Regions from separate parts of the Ferrovibrio plantarum genome, predicted to be linked through region 2. Evidence: predicted binding sites of a transcription regulator. Region 2 holds the regulator's gene; the other holds the start of a gene.
The links. Region 2 encodes PhoB, which activates phosphate uptake and scavenging genes when phosphate is short. Its sites were predicted from a motif close to TNTCATAAAACTGTCA; they were not measured.
Positions count from the first base shown of each region.

Region 1: a site for PhoB is predicted at 3,440-3,455, ahead of ugpB (sn-glycerol-3-phosphate ABC transporter substrate-binding protein UgpB). Genes of this name have one in related genera too.

Region 1 is NZ_JBBKBA010000002.1:310,993-320,914, reverse strand. It holds gene V6B08_RS14710 (sn-glycerol-3-phosphate import ATP-binding protein UgpC) at 1-161, opposite strand, end outside; gene ugpE (sn-glycerol-3-phosphate ABC transporter permease UgpE) at 168-1,025, opposite strand; gene ugpA (sn-glycerol-3-phosphate ABC transporter permease UgpA) at 1,025-1,906, opposite strand; gene ugpB (sn-glycerol-3-phosphate ABC transporter substrate-binding protein UgpB) at 1,988-3,352, opposite strand; gene V6B08_RS14690 (M48 family metallopeptidase) at 3,466-4,203, shown strand; gene V6B08_RS14685 (multidrug effflux MFS transporter) at 4,214-5,416, shown strand; gene V6B08_RS14680 (alpha/beta hydrolase family protein) at 5,417-6,451, opposite strand; gene V6B08_RS14675 (transglycosylase domain-containing protein) at 6,462-8,546, opposite strand; gene V6B08_RS14670 (hypothetical protein) at 8,696-8,881, shown strand; gene V6B08_RS14665 (metal ABC transporter ATP-binding protein) at 8,893-9,639, shown strand; gene V6B08_RS14660 (metal ABC transporter permease) at 9,642-9,922, shown strand, end outside.
Region 2 is NZ_JBBKBA010000004.1:267,831-277,752, forward strand. It holds partial or broken gene metH (methionine synthase) at 1-873, opposite strand, end outside; gene V6B08_RS21790 (homocysteine S-methyltransferase family protein) at 816-1,922, opposite strand; gene metF (methylenetetrahydrofolate reductase [NAD(P)H]) at 1,919-2,839, opposite strand; gene V6B08_RS21800 (ArsR/SmtB family transcription factor) at 2,836-3,828, opposite strand; gene V6B08_RS21805 (MlaC/ttg2D family ABC transporter substrate-binding protein) at 4,068-4,655, shown strand; gene phoB (phosphate regulon transcriptional regulator PhoB) at 4,672-5,391, opposite strand; gene phoU (phosphate signaling complex protein PhoU) at 5,393-6,112, opposite strand; gene pstB (phosphate ABC transporter ATP-binding protein PstB) at 6,139-6,918, opposite strand; gene pstA (phosphate ABC transporter permease PstA) at 6,976-8,304, opposite strand; gene pstC (phosphate ABC transporter permease subunit PstC) at 8,297-9,679, opposite strand; gene V6B08_RS21835 (PstS family phosphate ABC transporter substrate-binding protein) at 9,765-9,922, opposite strand, start outside.

The DNA of each region.
Region 1 (9,922 bases), on a different contig from region 2:
GCTTCCAGGCCGGCGATCATGCGCAGCAGGGTAGACTTGCCGCAGCCTGACGGACCGACGATGACAATGAATTCGCCGTCCTTGATCTCCATGTCGACGCCATGGATGACCCGGAGCGAGCCGTAGTTCTTCTTAACGCTGTTGAGCGTCACCTTTGCCATGGCGGCTTACTTCTCCGTTTCCACAAGTCCCTTGACGAACCAGCGCTGCATCAGTACCACCACCGCCACCGGCGGCAGCAGTGCCAGCACGACCATGCCCATGATCACCGGCCATTCCAGGAAGGCGTCAGGCGCACGCACCAGGCGGCCGATGGCCAGCACGATGGTCTGGTAATTGGCATCCGAGGCGATCAGCAGCGGCCACAGATACTGATTCCAACCGTAGATGAACTGGATCACGAACATCGCCGCGATGCTGGTGCGGGCCAGCGGCACCAGCACATCCCAGAAAAACCGCATCGGGCCGGCGCCATCGATGCGTGCCGCTTCCACCAGTTCGTCCGGCACGGTCATGAAGAACTGGCGGAACAGGAAGGTGGCGGTGGCAGAGGCGATCAGCGGCAGCACCAGGCCGGTATAGGTATCGAGCAGGCCAAGATCGGCGACGATCTTGTAGGTCGGGATGATGCGCACTTCGACCGGCAGCATCAGGGTGATGAAGATCATCCAGAAGAAGAAGTTCTTCAGCGGAAAACGGAAATAGACGATGGCGAAGGCGGAAAGCAGCGAGATGATGATCTTGCCTACCGCAATGCTCACCGCCATCAACAGGCTGTTGGCCATCAGCACCAGTGCCGGCGTGCCACCGGAAACGCCGACCAATTGTGGCCCTTCGAACAGCGCCTGCGCGGTGTTCTTGAAGAACTCGGCGCCGGGCAGCATCGGCATCGGCGATTGCGCCAGATCCGGGATGGTATGCGAGGCGGCGATGATCGCCAGATAGATCGGGAAGGCGACAATCAGTCCGGCCACGGTCAACGTGGCATGGCTGATGAAATCGGCAACAGGGCGGCGCTCGATCATCAGTAGTGCACCTTGCGCTCGATGTAGCGGAATTGCAGCACCGTGAGGCCAATCACGATCAGCATCAGCACCACGGACTGCGCAGAGGAGCCGCCGAGATCCTGCGCCTCGAAGCCGTCGTACCACACCTTGTAGACCAGGATTTCGGTCGCCTTGGCCGGGCCGCCACGGGTGGTGGCATGCACCACGCCGAAGGTTTCGAAGAAGGCATAGACCACGTTCACCACCACCAGGAAGAACAGGGTGGGCGAGAGCAGCGGGAACACGATGGTCCAGAAGCGCCGGGTCGGGCTGGCGCCATCGATGGCGGCCGCCTCGATCAGCGATTTCGGGATCGATTGCAGGCCGGCCAGGAAGAACAGGAAATTGTAGCTGATCTGCTTCCAGGTGGCGGCGATCACCACCACGAACATGGCCTGGCCGGAATTGATCAGGAAGTTCCAGTCATAACCCATCTGCTTCAGCAGGTAGGCGACAATGCCCTGGCCGGGCAGGAAGACGAAGCTCCACAGCGCACCGGCGGCGGCAGGCGCCACGGCATAGGGCCAGATCAGGATGGTCTTGTAGGCCATGGCGCCGCGGATGATGCGGTCGGCCATCACGGCGAACAGCAGCGAGACGCTCAAGCCGATGGAGGTCACCAGCAGGCTGAATATCGCCGTGACCTTGAAGGAATTCAGGTAGTATTCGTCTTCCAGCAGGTTGACGAAATTCTCCAACCCGACGAACTGGCTGGAGGTGCCGAAAGCATCCTCGCGCAGCACCGACTGCACCACGGCCTGGCCTGCCGGCCAGAAGAAGAACACGATGGTAATCGCGATCTGCGGTGCCAGCAGCAGGTAGGGCAGCAGCTTATGGTTGAAGACGACGCGCTTTTCCATGCTCGCGATTCTCTAGATTCGCCCCAAGAAAAGGCCCGCGCCTGACAAAGTCAAGACGCGGGCCGATCCTCTCAGGTGCGCTTAAGAGCGCTTGTTGTCGCGCTCGAACTGGCGCAGCAGGCGGTTGCCGCGCTCGACGGCGGTATCAAGGGCTTCCTTCGGCGACTTCTTGCCCGACCACACCGCTTCGAGTTCTTCGTCCATCACATCGCGGATCTGGACGAAGTTACCGAGGCGCAGGCCCTTCGAGTTGGCAGTCGGCGGCTTCAGCATCATCTGCTGCACCGAAGTGTCGGTGCCCGGGTTGGCGGCGTAGAAGCCCTGGGCCTTGGTGGCCTCATAGGACATCGGGGTGATCGGCAGATAGCCGGTCGCCTTGTGCCACGCAACCTGGCTTTCGGTAGCGGCCAGGTAATCGAAGAACTGGGCAACGCCCTTGTATTCTTCGGCCTTGTGCTTGGCCAACACCCACAGCGAGGCGCCGCCGATGATCGAGTTCTGCGGCGCGCCGGCCACGTCGCTGTAGTAGGGCAGCATCGAAATGCCCCACTTGAACTTGGCGCCGCGGGCAAAGGTGGCATAGCCAGCCGAGCTTTCCATGTGGATGGCGCACTCGCCCGAGACGAACTTGGCGTTCGGCTCGTTCTTGCGGCCGCCATAGGTCATCAGGCCTTCCTTCATCCAGTTGGAAAGCGTGGTGATGTGGCGCACATGCAGCGGGCTGTTGAACTGCAGCACGGTGTCGAAGCCGTCGAAGCCGTTGGATTTCGAGGCGAACGGCACGTTATGCAGGGCCGAGAAATTCTCGAGCTGAATCCAGGTCTGCCAGTTGGACTGGAACGGGCAGGTGGAGCCGGAAGCCTTGAGCTTGCGGATCACGCCGTCCATTTCCTGCCAGGTCTTCGGCGGCTGGTTCGGGTTCAGGCCGGCCTTCTCGAAGGCGTCCTTGTTGTAATACATCACCGGGGTGGAGGAATTGAACGGGAAGGACAGCATCTTGCCGTCCGAGGTGCTGTAATAGCCCGTCACCGCCGAGATATAGGAGCCCGGGTCGAACTTGTAGCCGTTCTGGGCCATCAGCTCATAGACCGGCTTGATGGCGGCGCGGGAGGCCATCATGGTGCCGGTGCCGACTTCGAACACCTGCACGACATGCGGGCCCTTGCCGGCGCGGAAGGCGGCCATGGCAGCGGTCAGGGTCTCAGGGTAGCTGCCCTTGTTGACCGCGACGATCTTGTACTTGTCCTGGCCCTTGTTGAAGCCGTCGGCAACTTCATTGACGCGGTCATTCAGCGCGCCGGTCATGGCATGCCACCACTGCAGCTCGATCCGGTTGTCCTTGGCCTGCGCCAGGGCAGCCGAGGAAGAGGCGATCAACGCGGTGCCGGCAAGCAGCGTCAGCGCCAGGCGCGCGCCAAAGCCAACAGAAGTCCCTGTGGTTTTCATTATTCCGTCTCCAATGCTAAATTTCCCACCCTGTCGGGGGAGCCCGACTTATAGTTTTCATGCCGCGACGGTTCCGCGTCAGCATGGTTACAGTTATATGACAGGGGCCGTCTGTGACCAAGGGTTATTCGCACACAATCGAATGGGCCGCCGACCAGGTGCTCGTAGACGGTCGCTCCTATCCCTTTACGCTGCGTCGCGATGCACGGGCCCGCCGTATGCTGCTGCGCGTCATGCCGCGTGATGGTGCGGTTGTGCTGGTGCTGCCGAAACGCGCCAGCCTGCAGGCCGGGCGGCAGTTTATGGCGGAACAGGCCGGCTGGATCCTGGCGCGCCAGGCGGAACGGCCGCAATCCCCTCCGTGGGCGGATGGCGGCTCTGTGCCATTTCTCGGTGAAACACTCACCATCCGGCACTGCCCGCAGGCACGGGCACGCGGCGCGGTATGGCGCGAGGGCGGGGAACTGCTGGTCGCCGGCCAGCCGGAACATCTGGCGCGGCGGCTGCGCGACTGGCTGAAGGTGCGGGCGCGGGAGGAATTCACCGTCCAGGCCCGCAGCCTGGCCGCAGGCGAGGGACTCGCCATCAGTCGCGTCACGGTGCGCGATACGTCGAGCCGCTGGGGCAGTTGCTCGGCCGGCGGCAATCTCTCCTTCTCCTGGCGCCTGATCATGGCGCCGCCGGCCATCGTGCGTTACATGGTGGCGCATGAAGTGGCGCATCTGCGTCATATGGATCATAGCGACGCGTTCTGGCGGCTGGTGGCGCGCTTAAGCGGCGGTGAGGCGGAAATGCGCACCGCCCGGCACTGGCTCAAACGCCATGGCGCCGCCCTGCATCTGGTGGGATAGGCAAAAGCGGATGGCCAAGCTGAACAAGGATTCGCTGGCGATGGTGGTGCTGCTCGGCTGCATCACCGCGTTGGGCCCGCTTTCCACCGATATGTACCTCGCCTCGCTGCCGAGTCTGGCGCGTCTCTACCAGACCGATGCCGCCACGGTGCAGCTCACGCTATCTGCCTTCCTTGCCGGCTTCGCGGTGACCCAGCTCATCCATGGTCCGCTCTCCGACCGCTTCGGCCGCAAGCCGGTGCTGCTGGTCGGGGTCGCCATCTTCATCCTGGCCAGCATCGCCTGTGCCCTGTCGCCGAGTATCGAGGCACTGATTGCCTGGCGTTTCGTGCAGGCTTGTGGCGCCTGTGCCGGCGTGGTGCTGGGCCGCGCCGTGGTGCGTGACCTGTTCGACCGCGAACGCGCCGCGCGCATGATGTCGATGATCGCCATGGCGCTCGGCCTCACGCCGGCGGTGGCGCCGGTGCTGGGCGGCTTCCTGCACAGCTATATCGGCTGGCAAGCCAACTTCATCGCCATGGCCTTGATCGGCCTCTCCTTGTGGCTGGCCATTGCGCTGCTGCTGGCAGAAAGCAATACACGGCTGGACCCCACCGCAACGCAGCCGCTGCCGATGCTGCGCAATTTCGGCGCCCTGCTGCGGCACCAGCGGTTTCGTGGCTATGCCGGCTGCATCGCCTTCTGCTACGGCGGCCTGTTCGCCTTCATCTCCGGCTCCAGCTTCGTGCTGATCGGGGTCTACGGCGTCTCGGAAACCGCCTATGGCTTCTACTTCGGCATGGTGGTGATCGGCTATATCACCGGTGCACTGATCGGTGCGCGGTTCACTGTGCGCCTCGGCGTTGACCGCATGCTGCAACTCGGCGTCGGGTTATGCGCCGGCGGCGGCCTGCTGATGCTGGCGGCGGTGCTGTATTTCCTGGTCCGGGGCAGCCAGGGCCATTGGCTCGCCGTGGTGCTGCCGATGCTGCTTTATACGGCGGGTGTCGGGCTTACCATGCCGCAGGCCCAGGCCGGCGGCCTGCAGCCATTTCCGCAAATGGCCGGCGCAGCGGCGTCGCTGATGGGCTTCACGCAGATGACGGTAGCGGCCTGTGTTGGCATTTTCGTCGGCCACGCGCTGGATGGCACGGCCTTGCCGCTGGCGGCGACTATCGCTGCCATGGGCGTGCTGAACGCGGCGTCCTACTGGCTGATTGTGCGGCGCAGCTAATTAGTCACTGCCTAGCGCCGGGCCGAGCCATTCGCTCAGCGCCCGCAGCATTTCCTCACCTACCGGGCCTGACAGGTCCGGCACCGTGCGGCTCTTGAAATTATGGCTGAGCTGCGGGAACAGGCGCAGGCTGTGCGGCGCCGGCCCGCGCGCGGCGAAGGCATTGTCCAGTGCCGGGGCATCGCGCTCGGCCGAGACCTGGGTGTCGCCCTGGCCCTGCAGCACCAGGACGGGGCCGGGGAAGCTGCGCGCCAGGCTGGCCGGTTCCAGTTTCAGGAAAGCCTGCAGGAAGGGGCCGGCATAGGCCGGGTAGAGCGGCGCCAAGCCACGCGGCATTTCGGCGGGCACCTGGCCGGTATTGATGATGGTTTCCATGATGCGGCGGTTGGCCGCCAGCAGCGCCCGGCTCTGGTTGGCCGGGGCCTGCTGTTCGATCAGCAGCCGCTCGAGTTGTTCCGGGATCACCGCATCCATGCGCCGGCCCGGCGTGGCAGCAAGCACCAGCACGGCCGGCGCTGGTTTCAACTGCGCCGCCGCCGACAGCGCAATCATGCCGCCTTCGGAATGGCCCAGGATGCCTGTGCGGCTGCCGTCGATGCCGGGATGCTCGGCCAGGAAGCGGAAGGCAGCCATGGCGTCGCCGACAAAATTCTCCCAGCGGAAGAATTCGGGATAGGCCGAGGCATCGGCGGGCAGGCTGGCATTATTGGCATGCATGCCACGCTTGTCGTAGCGCAGCGTGGCAACACCCTGCGCCGCGAGATACTCGGCGATTTGGCGCAGCAGGTCGGTGCGGATATGCGGCGGCTGGTTGCCATCGCGGTCGGTGGGGCCGCTGCCCTGGATCAGCAGCAGGGCAGGCCAGCCCTTGGCCGGCTGCTGTTTGCCGGCAGGCATCACCAGGGTAAGGGCCAACGGCGTGTTGCCGGCGCCTTGCGCAATACCTTGCAGCACGGTGGCGGTCTCCGATGCGCGGGCGAGGCCGGCGCTCAGCAGCAGGGTGAGAATAAAAGTGAGGCGGACAAACGGACGCATGGCGGGCATGTTATTGCCTAATCGGCTGCGGGCCAACCTGCCAGATCATGCGCGGTTCGGCGGGTTCCGGGGCTGCGGGCTGGGGCATGCTGTTGTCCGACAGCGGCGTCTGGCGTGGCGGTGGCGGCGCATTGCCTTGTGCGGGTGAAGGCGCAGGCGTGGCGGGACGGCCATTGAACTGCTGCAGGATGCGGTCCCACAGCGAGGTGATGCCGGCCAGCGGGGTTTCGCTGCGCGGCGGCTGGCGGACCAGCGGCTTGGCCTCACTGCCCTTCACCGCTTCCTGCATGAAGGCGCGCCAGATCTGCGCCGGCATGCCGCCGCCGGTAACCTTGTTCATCGGTGCGTTATTGTCGTTGCCAACCCATACGCCGGTGATCAGGTCCGGCGTATAGCCGATGAACCATGCGTCGCGGTAATCCGACGTGGTGCCGGTCTTGCCCGCTACCGGGCGGCCGATACGGGCGGCGCGACCGGTGCCGTTATCCACCACGCCTTGCAGCAATTCGTTCAATTCGCTCAACGGCTCGGGGTCGATCATATGCGCCATCACGCTCTGTCCATCGCGGCGGAATAGCACGTTGCCCCTGGTGTCGCGGATTTCCAGCACGGCATAGGCCATCACGGTGTAGCCGCCATTGGCAAAGGTGGTGTAGGCGTTGGTGAGTTCGAGCAGGCCGGTCTCGAAGGCGCCCAGCGCCAGGGAGGGATGCGGCTTGAGGTCGCTGACGATACCAAGCCGCCGCGCCGTCTCGATCACGCGCTGGCGCCCGACGCGTTCGGAGAGTTGCACCGCCACGGTATTGGTGGATTGCGCAGCGGCTTCGCGGAACGTGGTCGGGCCCTGGAACTTGCCGTTGTAGTTGCGTGGCGCCCAGTTCTCCACGCTGATCGGGCCGTCGATGAAACTGTCCTCGGGGTGGATGCCGTTTTCCAGCGCGGTGAGAAACAGGATCGGCTTGAAGGCGCTGCCCGGCTGGCGGCGCATCTGGGTGGCGCGGTTGAAGCTCGATTCAAGATAGTCGCGGCCGCCCACCATGGCGCGCACAGCGCCATCGGGCGATAGCGCCACCAGCGCCGCCTGGTCGACATCCAGCTTCTCGCCATCGCGGCTCAAGGCCGCTTCCGCCGCCCGTTCGGCGGCTTGCTGCAGGCGTGCATCCAGCGTTGTCCACACGATCAGGTCGGGCTGGTCGCGGCCGACAAGCTGGTAGATTTCCTCCACCGCCCAATCGGCGAAGTAGCGTGCATTCGGCATCGGCAGGCGCGAACGGGCAAGCTGTGCTGGCTTGGCTGCCGCCGCTTTGGCTGCGGCTTCGTCGATAAAGCCGGCAGCCACCATGTTGTCGATCACCTGCGCCGCGCGGCTCTGCGCCGATTTGATGTTGCCGGTAGGCGCCAGGCGGGACGGTGCCTTCAGCAACCCGACCAGCATGGCGCTCTCGGTCAGATTCAGCTTGCTTGCCGGCTTGTCGAAATAACGCTGCGCCGCAGCCTCGACGCCATGGGCGCCGGCGCCGAAATAGACGCGGTTGAGATACATCTCCAGGATCTGGTCCTTGGTGAAATTGCGCTCCAGCCAGAAGGCGAGCAGCAATTCCTGCACCTTGCGCTTCATGGTGCGACTGGTATCGAGGAACACATTCTTGGCGAGCTGCTGCGTCAGCGTGGAGCCACCCTGCACCACGCGGCCGGCGCGGATATTGGCGAAGGTGGCACGGCCCAGGCCGATCGGATCGATGCCGAAATGGCTGTAGAAGCGCCGGTCCTCGGTGGCGATCAGCGCCTCCGGCAGATGCTTGGGCAATTCCTTGAGATTGCGGTGTTCGCCATAGAGGTCGCCGAAAGTGGCGAGCATGCTGCCATCCGCTGCGCGCAGCGAGATCGAGGACCGCCGCTCGATGACATAAAGCTCGTTGAAGCTCGGCAAGGTATAGGCGTAGTAGGCCACCACGCCACCGACCATGACCACACTCCAGATGCCGAGCAAGGCAATGCCGACCAGTATCCGGCGCAGCCAACCGCCCCTGAGGAGCTTGCGCGCCTTGGGCGTGGACTTCTTGCGGCTGGACTTACCGGAGGAGGATGTGGACATGGGGCAGGCTTACAGGACCAGGGTTACGGAATGGTAGCCCCCGTATGCTGAAACAAGGGGCGGCTTGGGGCCTGATTGGCGGCAGAATATGTCGGCTTTAGGGCAGGGGGCTTGACCGGGATGTTTTTCCCCGTATGTTATAAAGTAACATGTCCAATCAACACCACGATCATAGCCATCATCACCATGGCAGCCATGGCCCTTCGCCGGCTTTGGCTGGCGCGGGTATGGCGGTCAGCTTCCTGGCGGCCGGCCTGGTGCAGCGCCTGCTCTGGCTGCTGCCGTTGCTGGCGGCCCTCTGGGGCCTGATCGCCTGGGCCTTGCTCAGCGATTGAAGCCTGCCGCCATGAGCGCCGATATTTCCTGCCGCAATGTTACCGTTGCCTATGACCGCCACCCGGCGGTGCATCACCTGAGCGGCTGCTTCACAGCGGGCTCGCTCACCGCCGTGGTCGGGCCGAATGGCGCCGGCAAGAGCACGCTGCTGAAGGCCATGGCCGGCATGCTGCCGCTGGCCGGCGGCAGCATCGAACGCGGTCCACTGCGGCAGCGCGATATCGCCTATCTGCCGCAGCAGGCAAGTCTTGATCGCGCTTTCCCGATTTCGGTGCTGGAACTGGTGCTGCTCGGGCAATGGCAGCATGTTGGTCCCTTCGGCGGCATTGGCCGGCACGGCATTACAGCGGCGCGCGAAGCACTCGCCGCCGTCGGTCTCGAAGGTTTCGAAAAGCGCCCGCTGGCAACGCTGTCTGGCGGCCAGTTGCAACGCGCGCTGTTTGCCCGCGTGCTGGTGCAGGATGCCCGCCTGATCCTGCTGGACGAGCCGTTCAACGCGCTGGATGCCCGCACGGTGAGCGATCTGGTTGAGCTGCTGCATCGCTGGCATGGTGAAGCGCGTACCGTTGTGGCGGTACTGCATGATTTCGATCTGGTGCAGAGCCGTTTCCCGGAAGCGCTGTATCTGGCGCGCGAACCGGTTGCCTGGGGTCGCACGGCGGAAGTGCTGACGGCGGAAAACCAGTTGCGCGCCCGGCGCATGGCGGAATCCTGGTCTGAGCATGCGGCGGTCTGCGCCGCCGATACGGCGGCCTGACCATGCTCGAGTTCTTCATCCAGCCATTCATCGAATTCGCTTTCATGAAGCGGGCATTGGTTGCCTGCTTCGCTCTGGCGCTGGGCTCGGCACCGATCGGCGTGATCTTGATGCTGCGGCGCATGAGCCTGTTCGGCGAGGCAATGAGCCATGCCATCCTGCCCGGTGCCGCCACCGGCTTCCTGATCGCTGGTTTCTCGCTGCCGGCGATTTCCATCGGTGGCGTGATCGCCGGCCTTGTGGTGGTGCTGGCGGCGGGTGCAGCCACGCGCGCCACCGACCA
Region 2 (9,922 bases):
GCGGTTGAGGATCACGTCCTCGACGCGCTCGCGCAGATCGGCGGGAATATCTTCATAGACCGGCAACTGGCCGGCATTGACGATACCCATATCCATGCCGGCCTTGATGCCGTGATACAGGAACACCGCATGCATGGTCTCGCGCAGGCGTTCGTTGCCACGGAAGGAAAAGCTGACATTCGAGACGCCGCCGGAGATATGCACATGCGGCAGGTTGGCACGCACGCGCTTGGCGGCCTCGAAGAATTCGACGGCGTAGTTGTTATGCTCTTCGATGCCGGTGGCGACCGCGAAGATGTTGAGATCGAAGATGATGTCTTCCGGCGCGAAACCGACCTTCTCGGTCAGCAGCTTGTAGGCGCGGGCGCAGATTTCATATTTGCGATCGGCGGTATCAGCCTGGCCCTGCTCGTCGAAGGCCATGACCACCACGGCGGCGCCATAGCGCAGCACCTTGCGCGCCTGGGCGAAGAACTGTGCCTCGCCTTCCTTCAGGCTGATCGAATTCACCACCGCCTTGCCCTGCACGCATTGCAGGCCGGCCTCGATCACTTCCCATTTGGAGGAATCGATCATCAGCGGCACGCGGCTGATATCCGGCTCGGAGGCGATCAGGTTGAGATACTTCACCATCGCCGCCTTGGAATCGAGCATGCCCTCGTCCATGTTGACGTCGATGATCTGGGCGCCGTTCTCCACCTGCTGGCGCGCGATGGCGAGTGCCTCATCGTATTCGCCGGCCAGGATCAGCTTGCGGAACTTGGCCGAACCGGTGACGTTGGTGCGCTCACCAACATTGATGAAAACGGGAAGGCTCATGCTGCGGGCACCGCGAAAGGTTCTAGGCCAGAAAGGCGGAGCTGGCGGGGGATGGCGGGGATCGAGCGTGGCTTGACGCCGCGCACGCTGTCGGCGATGGCGCGGATATGATCCGGTGTGGTGCCGCAGCAGCCGCCGACGATATTCACCAGGCCATGCTCGGCCCATTCGCGCAGATGGCCGGCGGTGGTATGCGGCTCCTCGTCATATTCGCCAAACTGGTTCGGCAGGCCGGCATTGGGATAGGCACTGACCTTGACATCGGCAACACGTGCCAGTTCGGCGACATAGGGCCGCATCTGCTCGGCGCCGAAGGCGCAGTTGAGGCCGATGGAGAACGGCTTGGCATGGCGCAGCGAATTCCAGAACGCCTCCGCCGTCTGGCCCGACAGCGTACGGCCGGAAAGATCAGTGATGGTGCCGGAGATCATCACCGGCCATTCCTCACCCAGTTCGTCGAACAACTCGTAGACGGCGAACACCGCCGCCTTGGCATTCAACGTGTCAAAAATGGTTTCGATCAGCAGGATGTCGGCGCCGCCGACCAGCAGGCCGAGCGCCTGGGCGCGGTAGGCATCGCGCAGTTCATCGAAGGTGATGTTGCGGAATTCCGGCCGGTTCACATCCGGCGACAGCGACGCGGTGCGGTTGGTCGGCCCGATGGCGCCGGCAACGAAGCGCGGGCGCGACGGATCGGCGGCGGTGGCGATATCGGCGGCCTGGCGCGCCAGCTTGGCGCCTTCCACGTTGATCTCGTCGACGGCGGATTCAAGGTGATAATCGGCCTGGCTGATCCAGGTGCCGCTGAAGGTGTTGGTCTCGATGATATCGGCGCCGGCATCGAGATATTCGGCATGCACCGCCAGGATCACATCCGGGCGGGTCATGTTGAGCAGGTCGTGATTGCCCTTGAGGTCGCTGTTGGCGCCGGCGAAGCGGGTACCACGGTAATCCTGCTCCTGCAGCTTGCGCCGCTGCAGCATGGTGCCCATGGCGCCATCCAGCACCAGGATGCGCTCGCCAGCGGACTTGTAGAGCGCCGCGCGCCGCGCCAGACGCGCCGGCTTGGCGGCGGCCAGTATCTGCTTCGCGTTCTCGATCATGCCGCACTCCCGGCGACCGCAGCCGCCTGCTGGTTGGGCCGCACGCCGAGGATATGGCAGATGGCATAGGTCAGGTCGGCGCGGTTCAGCGTGTAGAAATGGAATTCGTCGATGCCGGCGGCCTGCAGGCGGCGGCATTGCTCGGCGGCGATATGCGCCGCCACCATGCGGCGGGTCTCGGCATCATCGTCCAGGCCATCGAACATATCGGCCAGCCAGGCCGGCACGGAAGCGCCGCAGGCCGCCGAGAAACGCACCACCTGGCGGAAATTCGTCACCGGCAGGATGCCCGGCACGATCGGCACACTGATGCCGGCGGAACGGGCGCGGTCGAGGAAGCGCAGGAAAGTCTCGGTATCGAAGAAATACTGCGACACCAGGCGCGTGGCGCCGGCATCCACCTTGCGCTTCAGGTAATCCAGTTCCAGGCGCGGCGCGGTGCCATCGGGATGACCTTCCGGGTAGCAGCCGACGCTGATCTCGAAATCCGCCACCTTGCGCAGGCCGGCCACCAGATCGGTGGAATTGGCATAGCCCTGGGGATGCGCGGTGAAGCCTTTGGAGCCTTCCGGCGGATCGCCGCGCAGTGCCACGATATGCTTGATGCCCGCCGCCCAGTAATGCTGCGCCACCTCGTTCACCTCGTCGCGCGAGGCGCCGACGCAGGTGAGATGCGCCGCCGGCTTGAGATGGGTTTCCTGGCGGATGCGCACCACGGTGGCGTGCGTCCGTTCGCGGGTGGAACCGCCGGCGCCGTAGGTGACCGAGACGAAGCGCGGATTGAGCGGCGCCAGCCGGGTCACGCTGCGCCACAGGCTCTCTTCCATCTCCGGCGTCTTCGGCGGGAAGAATTCGAACGAGACCTTCAGCGGGCCGGTGCGGCGGGCGGAGGCGGCGATGGCGTCAAGCTGGATCATGCGGCGACTATCTTCTTCACGGGTGAAAGTGTGGCACTGGCGCGGCGGGTGGCGCGCCAGACATGCACGGTGAGCGGCTGGCCCGGCAGGGCGATCGGCTGGCCCGGCTCCAGCCCGGCGGCGATGCACCATTGCCGCACTTCGGCATCGGAGAAGCCAAGGCGGCGATGGGCATGGTCCTTGCGCAGGAATTCCAGGTCATGCGGCGCGAAATCCACCACGATGAGTTGCCCGCCCGGACGCAGCACGCGGGCAGCCTCAGTGATCGCCTTGGCCGGCTCGTCGGCATAATGCAGCACCTGATGCACAATGGCGGCATCGAAGCTCTGCGCCGGCAGCGGCAGGTTATACATATCGGCCTGGCGCACCTGGGCATTGCGGATGCCGGCGCGCTCCAGGTTGGTGCGCGCCACGGCCAGCATTTCGCGACTCAGGTCGACACCGATGGCGCGCTCGAAATGCGGCGCCAGCACTTCCAGCAGCCGGCCGGTGCCGGTGCCGATATCCAGCAGATCGGCCACCTTGTGCCCGGCGATCAGGCTGGCCACCGCCGTTTCCACCTGCTGCTCGTCGACATAGAGCGAGCGAATCTGCGACCAACGCGGGGCATTGTCGCGGAAATAGGCTTCCGCCGCATCGGCGCGGGCCCGCTTCACCGCCAGCAGCCGCTCTGCATCGCGCGACAGCGTGGCGTCGCCGGACGGCAGCAAAGCCGTCACCGCCCGCACCAGCGGGGCGCCGCTGAGGCGCTCGCCGACGCGGTAGAAGGCCCAGGTGCCTTCCGGTACCCGCTCCAGCAAGCCGGCCTCGCAGAGTAGCTTGAGATGGCGGGAAACCCGTGGCTGGCTCTGGCCCAGAATCTGGGTCAGTTCCGTCACCGTCAGTTCCGCCTGGCCGCACAAAGCCAGCAGCCGCAACCGGGTTGGCTCGGCGGCGGCGCGCAAAGCGGCCATCAGGGTATCGAGGTTCAGGCTGACTTCGGCGTTCATGATGAGCGATACATAAACATATCTTTATATTTTTGTATAGGGTTTTGTGTGGAAACGTGCCTGCCGCCACGAAAATGACATCCCAGGGGGGTTTGGATATGCCCTAGCGATGCATTATAAACGGGCGGTCGACTTCTGAATCGCCCCGAAAGACCTTTCCAGATAGGACTTTAACGACGATGTCGCGCCTGCTTGCCCTGCCCCGTCTTTCTGCCGCTCCTACCCTGCGGGTCCGGCCAATGCTTGCCGCCTTCGTGTTGCTGGCCGGCCTGAGCTTCGCCAATCCGCAGGCTGGCCGCGCGGCCGAAGCCGATGCCTTCATCCGCACCGTCGGTACCGAGACCCTGGAAGTGCTGGCCGCCCGCTCCGCCGATACCGCCAAGCGCGAGGCGCTGGTGCGCGACCTGCTGGAAAAGCATCTCGACCTCGAAGGCGTCAGCCGCTTCTGCCTCGGCCGCTATGGCCGCCAGCTCAGCGACGGCCAGGCCAAGGAATATGACGGCCTGTTCGTGGATTACATGGTGAAGGTCTATTCCGGCCTGCTGGCCCAGTATGACGGCCAGACGCTCAGCGTGCAGGACGGCGTCAACCGCGACAATGAAGCGACCCAGATCGTGCTATCGCAGATCAACCGCAAGAGCGGTCCGCCGATCCGCGTCGAGTGGAAAGTGATCAACAAAGGCGGCGTGCCGAAAGTCACCGACGTAATCATCGAAGGCGTCAGCATGGCCTTCACGCAGCGTCAGCAGTTCGAATCGGTGCTGCAGAACAACGGCGGCAAGATGGACGCCCTGTTCACGGCGATGCGCCGCCAGATCAGCCGTTAAAAACTAGAGAAGAAACTCAGCCGGCATTAGCCGGCTGAGCGGTCAGTTCCAGGGCATAGCCGGCGGAACGGACGGTGCGGATCACATCATCCTCGCCTTCGCCGTTCAGCGCCTTGCGCAGGCGGCGGATATGCACGTCGACAGTGCGCTGTTCGACATAGATGTCACGACCCCAGACTGAATCGAGCAACTGATCGCGGCTCAGCACGCGGCCGGGATGCTCCAGGAAAAAGCGCAACAGGCGGAACTCGGTCGGCCCAAGATGCACTTCGCGGCCGTTGCGCGTCACCTTATGGGTGGCGATATCCATCACCAGGCCGCCATAGGTCAGCACTTCCTCGGCCAGTGCCGGGCGGATGCGGCGCAGCACGGCGCGAATCCGCGCCAGCAATTCGCTGGGGCTGAACGGCTTGGCAATGTAGTCATCGGCGCCGGCATCCAGGCCGCGCACCCGGTCGGCTTCCTCGCCCCGCGCCGTCAGCATGATGATCGGCACGTTGCGGGCATTAGGATCGCGGCGCAACTGGCGGCAGACTTCCAGGCCGGACAGCCTGGGCAGCATCCAGTCGAGCAGGATCAGGTCAGGCATATGCTCCGCAACCCGCAGCAATGCCTGCTCGCCATCCACAGCCTCATCGACGATGTAGTTCTCTTTCTCGAGGTTGTAGCGCAGCAAAGCCAGCAGCGCCGCCTCATCTTCGATAACCAGAACCCGCGGCTTCACGGCCACGCCCATGTTACTCTCCCGCCTTGTCAACCACTGCGAAACTGGTCTGATCGCCCTTCGGGCGCTCATCCTTCAGCATCTCGCCCTTCACCGCGTAATGGATCAGCTCGGCGATATTGGTGGTATGGTCGCCGATGCGCTCGATATTCTTGGCGATGAACAGCAGATGCGTGCAGGCCGTGATCGAACGCGGGTCTTCCATCATGTAGGTCAGCAACTCGCGGAACAGGCTGTTGTACATGTCGTCGACTTCCTCGTCGCGCAGCCAGACCGCATCGGCCTTGGCGGCATCGTCCGAGATATAGGCATCCAGCGTGTCCTTGATCATGGACTGCACCATGGCAGCCATGCGCGGCACCACGCTGACCGGGCGCACGATCGGCGACTGGTTCAGCACCATGGAACGCTTGGCGACATTCTTGGCGTAGTCGCCGATGCGCTCAAGTTCCGAGGAGATGCGCAAAGCCGAGACGATGATGCGCAGATCGATAGCCATCGGCTGGCGCAAAGCCAGCAGATTGATGGCGAATTCATCAAGCTGGGTGCGCAGCGCGTCGATCTTGGCATCGGCCTTCACCACATCGGTGGCAAGGTCTGAGTCGCGCTTGGCAACGGCATTAACCGCAGCGGCAAGCTGCGATTCCGCCAGGCCGCCCATCTGCACGACAAGCGTGCCGAGCTTTTTCAGGTCCTGATCGTAGGCCTTTACGGTATGGCTGGCATTGGTCATCAGATCCTCTTTTCCCTAAACTGGCCTCAGCCGAAACGGCCCGTGATATAGCCTTGCGTGCGTTCGTCGCTCGGATTGGTGAAGATCGTCTTGGTATCGCCGGATTCCACCAGGATGCCGAGATGGAAGAAGGCGGTCCGCTGTGACACGCGGGCAGCCTGCTGCATCGAGTGGGTGACGATGACGATGGTATAGTTCTGGCGCAGTTCGTCGATCAGTTCCTCGATATGCGCGGTGGCAATCGGGTCGAGCGCCGAGCAGGGCTCATCCATCAGGATCACTTCCGGCGACACCGCCAGCGCGCGGGCGATGCAGAGGCGCTGCTGCTGGCCGCCCGAGAGGCCGGTGCCGGCTTCCGCCAGGCGGTCGCCAACTTCCTTCCACAGGCCGGCCTGCTTCAGGCTCTTCTCGACGATCAGGTCGAGTTCGTCCTTGTTCTCGGCCAGGCCGTGGATGCGCGGACCGTAAGCGACGTTCTCGTAGATCGACTTCGGGAACGGGTTCGGCTTCTGAAACACCATGCCGACGCGGGCGCGGAGCTGCACCACGTCCACCTTGGCATCATAGATATCCAGGGTATCGAGCTTGATGTCGCCTTCGACGCGGCAGCCGCGCACGGTGTCGTTCATGCGGTTCAGCGACCGCAGGAAAGTGGACTTGCCGCAGCCCGACGGGCCGATCAGCGCCGTGACGGCATTGGCTTCGATATCGAGATCGATTTCCTTGAGCGCCTGCTTCTCGCCATAGAAGACGTTGACCTTGCGGGCCGCCATCTTCACATCGTGGGCGTGTTGACCATTCTGCATGGGAGACTTTCCTGGACCTAGGTTTGTTACCAGTGGAGGGCGTTACCAGCGAGGGTTCTACCAGCGGCGCTCGAACTTCTTGCGCAGCAGGATGGCAGCGAGGTTCATCAGCAGCAGGAAGACCAGCAGCACGATAATCGCGGCCGAGGTCTTCTCGACGAAGCCACGTTCGGCACTATCCGCCCACATGAAAATCTGCACCGGCAGCACGGTGGCGGCATCCACCGGCGTGGCGGGGATATCGACGATGAAGGCGACCATGCCGATCATCAGCAACGGCGCGGTCTCACCCAGCGCATGCGCCATGGCGATGATGGTGCCGGTAAGGATGCCGGGCATCGCCAGCGGCAGCACATGATGCAGCACCGCCTGCAGCGGCGAAGCACCAAGGCCGAGAGCGGCCTGGCGGATCGAGGGTGGCACGGCGCGCAAAGCGGCGCGCGCCGCAATAATGATCACCGGCAGGCTCATCAGCGCCAGCACCAGGCCGCCGATCAGCGGCGCCGAGCGCGGCATGCCGAAGAAACCGATGAACACCGCGAGGCCGAGCAGACCATAGACGATCGACGGCACGGCAGCGAGGTTGTTGATGTTGACCTCGATGATCTCGGTCCAGCGGTTCTTTGGCGCGAATTCCTCGAGATAGATCGCCGCCATGATGCCGAGCGGGAAAGCCACGATCAGCGTCACCAGCAGGGTGTAGAAGGAACCGACCACGCCGCCCCACACGCCGACCAGTTCCGGCTCGCGGCTATCGGCCGCTGTGAAGAAGCGCTTATTGAATTGCAGTTCCAGATCGCCGCTCGCCTTCAGCGCCTCGATCCACTGCACCTGGGCGTCCTTGATCTTGCGCTCGCCCTCGGCGGCCTTGGTATCCACCTGGCCCTTGACGAACATGTCGACATCGGAGGACAGCGGCAACCAAACCTTGCGGGTGGTGCCGATGATGCTGGGATCGGCCACCACCATGCGGCCAAGCTGCGCTTCGGCACCGGCGCTGATCATGCCCTGAAGCTGGCGGCGCTGGGTGCGGCTCTGCGCCTCGGGGAAACGGTTCTGCAGCGAAGCCAGGATCAAGCCGCCGTAATTGCCCTGCATCAGCTTGCGCGGATCGGTGGTGCCGGCCGGCGCAATCTGGTCCGGCGTGAACTGGATCTCAAGCTGCACATGGCCCTGGCGAAAAGCCGTGAAGCCGTTGCTCAGGATGGTGAACAGCAGGATCGCCAGTGCGGCGAGCGAGAAGATGATGGCGCATAGACCGATCATCCTGAAGCGGCGCTCGGCAGCGTAGCGGGCCTTCAGCCGCTTGGTCGCGGCTTCGGTCATATGCAGACCGGTGCCGTCAGCCTGGCGCATTGCAGCGTTCTCCACGGCCATATCAGTCATATTGCTCTCGATATTTCTTGACGATGCGAAGTGCCGCGATGTTGAGCGACAGGGTGACAATGAACAGCACCAGCCCGAGCGCGAAGGCGGCCAGTGTCTTCGGGCTGTCGAATTCCTGGTCGCCGACCAGCAGGGCGGCGATATGCACGGTAACGGTGCTCACCGCCGCCAGCGGGTTGGCGGTGATATTGGCGGCAAGGCCGGCGGCCATCACCACGATCATGGTTTCGCCCAGCGCGCGGCTGAAGGCGAGAATCACGGAGGCCGCGATGCCGGGCAAGGCAGCCGGCAGGATGACGCGCTTGATGGTCTCCGACTTGGTCGCACCAAGGCCGTAGGAACCATCGCGCAAACTCTGCGGCACGGCGTTGATCACGTCATCCGACAGCGAAGAGACGAAGGGAATGATCATGATGCCCATCACCAGGCCGGCGGCGAGCGCGGATTGCGACGCCACTTGCAGGCCGATGCTTTCGCCGACGCGCTGCACGAAGGGCGCCACGGTCAGCGCGGCAAAGAAGCCGTAGACCACGGTGGGAATGCCGGCCAGCACTTCCAGCGCCGGCTTGACCCAGGCGCGCATATTCTGCGGCGCGTATTCCGCCATGTAGACGGCGCTCATCAGGCCGATTGGCACCGCCACCAGCATGGCGATCAGCGCGATCAGCAGCGTGCCGGCAAACAGTGGCACCGCGCCGAAGGCACCCGAGGAGCCAACCTGATCGGCACGGATCGCCATCTGCGGCGACCAGGTGAGGCCGAACAGGAATTCGAAGGCATTGACCTTGGCGAAGAAGCGGGCCGCCTCGAAGACCAGCGACAGCACGATGCCGATGGTTGTGAACACGGCCAGCGTGGAGGCGGCGATCAGCAGCCAGTTGGCGACACGCTCGACCTGGTTGCGGGCGCGGAAATCAGGATTGATATGGCGCAGGCCGATGATCATGCCGCCGATCAGCAGGCAGAGGCTGAGCACCCAGAGCGCGGCATCGCCGGTCTGGCGCAGGCTGATGTAATGCTCGGCGATCGGACGCAACAGCGGATCGGCGCTATCCATCGGCACCAGGCCATAGGCGATGTTGCGCACATTCGACATGGTGAGCGAAAGCTGGTCAGCGCGCTGGCCGGCGAGTTCCGGCGGCAACGCCGCCTGCACCAGCATGCGCACCACCGCATCCTCGGCGGCGATCCAGGAAAGGAAGAGAATGGCGGCCGGCAGGCCGCACCAGATCACGACATGCCAGCCATAGAAAGTCGGCAGGCTGTGCAGGTTACTGCCGCGTCCCCCCGCGCCAGCCAGCGCCCGGCGCCGCCCCAGCATATAGCCAAGAATGGTCAGAACCAGCAGGACCGCGAACAAGAACGATATCGACATGGGCCCCCCAGCGGCACCAGCAAACGGGAAACGCTTTTACTTGGGAAAAGCCGGCGGCCGGTTGCCCGACCGCCGGTACTTGGAATTACATCGCCAGGTTGGTCAGACCAAGAACCTGCGAGCGCACGGTGTCGATCTCAGGCTTCGGCATCGCCACGAGGCCCTTCTTCTCGAGGTAGCCATTGGCAGCCATCGAGCGGTCGCTGACATACTCGGCCAGGAATTCCTTCATGCCCGGCACGA